Regions from separate parts of the Virgibacillus dokdonensis genome, predicted to be linked through region 2. Evidence: a T-box and tRNA genes for the amino acid it is inferred to sense, from the RefSeq annotation. Region 2 holds a T-box; the other holds one or more tRNA genes.
The links. A T-box is a leader RNA that pairs with one kind of tRNA and senses whether it is charged. The one in region 2 lies ahead of B2C77_RS09660 (valine--tRNA ligase), so its partner is inferred to be a tRNA-Val.
Positions count from the first base shown of each region.

Region 1 (3,416 bases), 2.2 Mb from region 2:
CATAATACCACAGTATTGTTATGAATTTAAAGTAAAACTAACCGTTGTATAATAGCAACTATGAACAACAGCATATAAAAAATATAAAAGCGCCTTATTACTAGCTATGTAGCTGTGGTTTTACCCATCCATTCTATGTATTTTTAATTATTTTGCTGGTATTTATCTAAAATGGCTTGCCTAGATGCTGAAAATTCTCTGTGTTTTAACAGAGCTATGTATAAGGAATAACAAAAAAGTTTCACATTCCATTCAATACGGTATCTTTTATGAGAGAGATGGAGTTCTACTTCTAAATCTTCAATCCAATTGCGTAATTCTATATCTTTCATACCTTTTTTAATTAAAGCTTCCATAACTTGAATGAGACGTTCGTCTTCTTCATCAATATAAGGATATTCAACCAAAACACATGTCCTTATTGCATGAAGACATGCTTTTGTTTGGTTGACGTCAAATTCAGGATGTAATACACAAGTAGCTAGCAGATCACTACCATGTCCAATGCTATGTGCCCAGCCTTTTTCTTTAACATAACCACGATAGTCCTGTTCTAATAACAAGTATTCTATACCTACATGAATGGCCTGCAATACGAGCTCACTAGATAAGTTTCTAGTTGTTGCATCCTTATATAAAATTGTAGCTATTACAAGCGCTGAAAATGAGCGAGTAAACACGCTATCTCCTATCGTTTTATCTTCTATATTAAAAAACAGGTACTGTTCACTCATGCACTTTTGTAAAATATATATTGTTTGCTCTTTCGTTACGTAATCTTTCAATATCAGTTTAACGAAACTATTGTAAATAAGATCGTCTCGTATTTCAGGATCAGTATGTCCGATGTTTTCAAGCATTTCTTCTAGTAAAGAATCTAATTGACCATCTTAGAAACGATACGTATCAGTATCCAAAAAATCCCGCATCCTATGAAGGTATGTACCCACCCTAACACCACACATATACAATATTTGTTCTTGTTTTTCCCATTCCGATTTAAATCGTTGACATAACCATATGTAGCAGATAATAATAGAAGGGTTTTTTATATTAAAAAAAACAAGGTCACTAACATGTCGCAACCTTGTTTGTAATTATGTAGGAATATGTAGATTTAAAATATTGGTGAGCCATGGAGGATTCGAACCTCCGACCCTCTGATTAAAAGTCAGATGCTCTACCAACTGAGCTAATGGCTCCTATTCATTGCATTCCAGTTATAATGTCCATTCTAGCCAATTGCTCTATTACATATAGGTTAGAAAAGTCCCTTAAAATAAAAAAATGGCTGGGCCACCAGGATTCGAACCTGGGGTACACGGGATCAAAACCCGATGCCTTACCGCTTGGCTATGGCCCAACAATTTTAAATGGTGGAGGGGGAGAGATTCGAACTCCCGAACCCTGAGGGAGCGGATTTACAGTCCGCCGCGTTTAGCCACTTCGCTACCCCTCCAATAGTATGAACACATACAATAATCTTTATTCATTTTTTTTAAGTGGTGCCGGCCAGAGGACTTGAACCCCCAACCTACTGATTACAAGTCAGTTGCTCTACCAATTGAGCTAGGCCGGCAATGGTGGAGGATGCAGGGCTCGAACCTGCGACCCCTTGCTTGTAAGGCAAGTGCTCTCCCAGCTGAGCTAATCCTCCATGGTGACCCGTACGGGATTCGAACCCGTGTTACCGCCGTGAAAGGGCGGTGTCTTAACCGCTTGACCAACGGGCCAGGATGTTTTCATCTTCCAGTTCCCTTTTCGAAACTGACGAATTTTATTATACCTAGTTCTATATCATTTGTAAAGGGAAAATGTAATTTTTTTTAATTTCTTTTTTAAACCTTGTCAAATCAGCTTTTATCTTGTCAAAATAATGCGCATAGCTAACGGTTTCTTTCAAAACGAGGATTAGGTTATAATAAAAGCATTAAAATACATGTAATGAAGCATTTAAGTGCCATGTACTATTTTCTTTGTGAAAATAATTCCTTATGATAAACTTGAGGCACTTTCATGCTCGATTAAAAAGGATATTGGAGGTACGTTAATGAGTAACTTAGTAGAAGATAAAAATATTGTCATCATGGGCGTTGCCAGCGAACGAAGCATCGCTTGGGGTGTAACGACTTCATTACATAAAGCCGGTGCAAATTTAATTTTCACATACCGTCAAGATAGATCTTACGGTAAGCTAACAAAATTGCTCGAAAAGCATAAAATTGAAGCTAAATGGATTGTCGAATGTGATGTTGCAAGTGATGAAAGTATTACAAATGCATTTGCTACTATTAAAGACAAGGTAGGAGTCATTCACGGTGTTGTGCACTCTGTAGCTTTTGCCAATCGTGATGAGTTAAAGGGAGAATACGCAAATACGTCCAGAGAAGGATTTCTATTAGCACATGAAATTAGCGCTTTTTCATTAGTTGCTGTTACAAAAGCTGCTAAAGAGCTCATGACAGAAGGTGGCAGCATCGTCACACAAACCTATCTCGGTGCAGAAAAAGTCATTCAAAATTACAATATCATGGGCGTCGCCAAAGCTTCCCTTGAAGCAAGCGTCCGTTATCTTGCTGAAGACATGGGCAAATATGATATTCGTGTCAACGCAGTTTCTGCTGGTCCTATCCGCACATTATCCGCCAAAGGGGTTTCCGGATTTAATGAAAAACAAGGGCTTATTGAAGAAAAAGCACCTCTACGAAGAAATGTAGACCAAGATCAAGTGGGAGACGCAACATTATTTTTTATGAGCGAGCTATCACGCGGCGTAACTGGAGAAGTCCTCCATGTGGATTCTGGATATCATATTATTGGTGGCTAATAGGAAATCAAAAATATGAAAAGAGCGGAGTTTTCTTCCCCGCTTCTTTTCATATCCTATCCACTCTATTCCATCTACTTCCATCTACTTAGAAAAATAACGTACATAGTTTGAATTTCCGGTAATATATAACCCAGACTTTAACTTATACATTTTAGATCCATTTACATATAATTCATCATTTACCGTAAACACCTCTCCTTGGTGCACTATTTCGTATTTTGCGTCCCAGTCAGGAGCATTATATACCCATAAACTAGCAGTAATTACTTCTACAAAACTTGCACTTCCTGAAGGGACTCCACTAACGACTAGTACTTGTCCAGGATAAATGATGTCATCGGTAAGGTTATTTAACGCCTGTAACTTGCTAACAGTCATACTATGTGCCTGTGCAATCCCCCATAATGAGTCTCCTGCTTTAACCGTATACGTAGTCCCGCCTCCCTCTGGCTGTAATCCCAAATATGCAGCAATAGCATCTGCTAAAGCTTTTCCAGTAAGGTCCATCGTCGTATTATTGCGCATTTTGACAATATCAATGGTAGAATCCATAAATCCACCTTCAATGAGAATAGCGGGCATTATG
Region 1 is NZ_LT745763.1:3,906,646-3,910,061, forward strand. It holds gene B2C77_RS19660 (DUF2785 domain-containing protein) at 144-734, opposite strand; tRNA gene B2C77_RS19665 (tRNA-Lys) at 1,127-1,202, opposite strand; tRNA gene B2C77_RS19670 (tRNA-Gln) at 1,289-1,363, opposite strand; tRNA gene B2C77_RS19675 (tRNA-Tyr) at 1,375-1,459, opposite strand; tRNA gene B2C77_RS19680 (tRNA-Thr) at 1,504-1,579, opposite strand; tRNA gene B2C77_RS19685 (tRNA-Val) at 1,582-1,657, opposite strand; tRNA gene B2C77_RS19690 (tRNA-Glu) at 1,659-1,733, opposite strand; gene fabI (enoyl-ACP reductase FabI) at 2,051-2,827, shown strand; gene B2C77_RS19700 (N-acetylmuramoyl-L-alanine amidase family protein) at 2,912-3,416, opposite strand, start outside.
Region 1: it has a tRNA-Val gene. The T-box ahead of B2C77_RS09660 (valine--tRNA ligase) is inferred to sense a tRNA for this amino acid. The anticodon was not compared.

Region 2 (3,416 bases):
GAATTACTTGTGTGCACGCAATTTAAAGATGTTAATTATAGTCTGAATGAAACGATACGAAGAATTGATCAACTGTTGGATGAACAGGAAGAGACTTGGTATTATAGTTTGTGTCATAAGAACATCAAAACTTCACATACTTTAGTTGATCAAGGTCAGCTCTATTTTATAAATTGGGAGAATGCAGGGTTTGACTATCCCGTTTTTGATTTAGTTGCTTTTTTTCAAGAAGAAACAAAGCATTATGATACTCCGACTATTATGCTGCTGCGCGGATTTGACAAGTATATGAATGAGAACGAACTGACCAAGAAAGAACTATATTTGTTAGTCATTCAATTATTAGATCCACAAGCTTATCTAAGTTGTGTCAAAAATCATAAACAAGCAAACACGTCCATGCTGAAACAAATAATTCATTTACAGCATACATTTCGCCGTATACTGTTTGGGTTGCACCTTTCTGCACATGTGGAAAAAACGTATGATACGATCGATCTGGATGATCTGGACGACCTAGATGATTTGGATGAAACAGATTAAATCCATTCCAAATAAAAAGCTATAAAAATGCCAACGATAATACCCAGAAGAAATACATCAAAGGTGGTTGGGAAAAATAAAGTACGAATCAATTGAAAAATTAATATAGGCAGTGTACATCTTTCGATTACGATAATACAATTTCTAGCCCATGGTGGTAGCCGGTAACGGTAATATCTTGCCAATGAGACTCTCTCCTTTACATCAGAAATTTGTATTGTTACTATACTATATGTATAAATTGATCTTTTTGGTGCAAACCTTACTATGTAACGGGTTATTTATTTAAGAATAGATGATAGCACTAGCAATTAGATAAACGTCCACAAACACTTACAATAACAGTGAAGAGTTACATTCTTTAAGCTGCTTTTTGTCGTAAACATTCCAGAGCTGGGAAAAGAACGCCCTATTTCATTTTAGTGAATAAACAGTTGACGTAAAGAGGAATTATATATAAAATAAAGCTATTCTAATAATATGCATGTAAACAATGAAAATGTAAAGAATGGGAAGAGTACAGGATAATTATCATGTAGAGATGGAAATCATTGGCTGAAAGTTTCCTTGAAAGATTATGCTGGAATGTCGCCCAGGAACAGCTCCTTTGAAAAATAAGGCTACGATGATGTCTTCTTTTAAGTAGAAGGAAGCCGGTCTATGTACCGTTATCAACAAATGAAGTGTGTATACTTTGTTTCTTTATTACACTAGAAGTATACAAATAAAGGTGGTACCACGGAAAGCAAGCCCTTTTCGTCCTTTTATAGGACAAAAGGGTTTTTTTTACACTTTGGTAAGTGTCAAAAACGTATAAGAGAAACTACAGCTTTCTAAAAAAGATATTGTCAGGAGGAGCATGTCATGCACGAACAAGAATCAAAACCTTCACTTTCTGCTAAATACAACCCGCAGGAAGTAGAAAAAGGTCGCTATCAATTTTGGCTAGAAGGAAACTATTTTAAAGCAAAGAACGATACGGAGAAAGAACCCTATTCTATTGTTATTCCCCCACCAAATGTTACAGGACGGTTGCATTTAGGGCACGCTTGGGATACGACAATGCAAGATACCATTTCTAGAATGAAACGTATGCAAGGATATGATGTATTATGGCTCCCTGGTATGGATCATGCTGGGATTGCTACACAAGCAAAAGTGGAAGGAAAGCTAAAAGAACAAGGTACGAATCGTTATGAGCTAGGTAGAGAAAAATTTCTCGAAAAAGCCTGGGAATGGAAGGAAGAGTACGCTGCGTTTATTCGTTCACAATGGGAAAAGTTAGGGCTTAGTTTAGACTATTCACGTGAACGGTTCACGCTTGATGAAGGTTTGTCAGATGCAGTTAGAGAAGTATTTGTAAAATTATACGAGCAAGGTTTAATTTATCGCGGAGAATATATTATAAATTGGGATCCAGATACAAAAACGGCTTTATCCGATATCGAAGTGATTTATGAAGAAGTGCAGGGCAAATTTTATCATATGCTCTACCCGTTAAAAGATAGCGATGAGAAAATCGAAATTGCTACCACACGCCCAGAGACGATGTTAGGTGATACTGCGATTGCTGTTCACCCTGATGATGAACGATATAGCCATTTAATTGGCAAAAAAGCTATTTTGCCAATCGTCGGTCGTGAAATACCAATTGTTGCAGATGAGTATGTAGATATGGAATTTGGTTCTGGTGCAGTGAAAATTACGCCCGCTCATGATCCAAACGATTTCGAAGTTGGGAATAGACATGATTTAGAACGAGTATTAGTTATGCATGAAGATGGAACGATGAATGAAAATGCTGGTATTTATGAAGGAATGGACCGATTTGTGTGCAGAAAACAAATTGTTCACGATTTGAAAGAACAAGGTGTACTATTTAAGATTGAAGACCATCTGCACCAAGTTGGTCACTCTGAACGAAGTGGCGCTGTCGTGGAGCCATACTTATCTACGCAATGGTTTGTAAAAATGAAACCACTAGCAGATGCTGCAATCGAGCTACAAGCAGGAAGTGACAAAGTTAATTTTGTTCCACAGCGTTTTGAAAGAACCTATTTAAATTGGATGGAAAATATTCGTGATTGGTGTATTTCTCGCCAACTATGGTGGGGGCACCGCATACCAGCTTGGCATCATAAAGAAACAAAAGAAATTTATGTCGGCAAGGAAGCTCCCGACGATATAGAAAATTGGGAGCAAGATGAAGATGTATTAGACACTTGGTTTTCATCTGCTTTATGGCCATTTTCTACCATGGGATGGCCGGATGTAGGAGCAGAAGATTACAAGCGGTATTTTCCAACTGGAGTTCTCGTAACAGGTTATGATATTATTTTCTTCTGGGTTTCAAGAATGATTTTTCAATCGAAGCATTTTACGAATCAAAAGCCGTTTGATGATGTTTTGATCCACGGATTGATTCGAGATGCAGAAGGAAGAAAAATGAGTAAATCGTTAGGCAACGGTGTCGATCCAATGGATGTCATTGATAAATATGGTGCTGATTCATTACGTTATTTTCTATTGACTGGTTCTACCCCTGGTCAAGATTTACGCTTTCATTGGGAAAAGGTAGAAGCAACATGGAACTTTGCGAATAAGGTGTGGAATGCTTCTCGTTTTTCTTTAATGAATTTAGCAGATTTTTCGTATGAAGATATTGATTTAACAGGCGAAAAGTCTTTGGCAGATAAGTGGATATTAACCCGTTTAAATGAAACAATTGAGCATGTAACTAGAAATAACAATAAATATGAATTTGGCGAAGCTGGCCGTCAATTATATAACTTTATTTGGGATGAACTATGTGATTGGTATATTGAAATGGCAAAAATACCATTATATGGAGATGACAAAACTCAAAAACAAAC
Region 2 is NZ_LT745763.1:1,751,608-1,755,023, forward strand. It holds gene B2C77_RS09650 (phosphotransferase) at 1-543, shown strand, start outside; gene B2C77_RS09655 (YszA family small membrane protein) at 540-728, opposite strand; T-box leader at 1,039-1,310, shown strand; gene B2C77_RS09660 (valine--tRNA ligase) at 1,408-3,416, shown strand, end outside.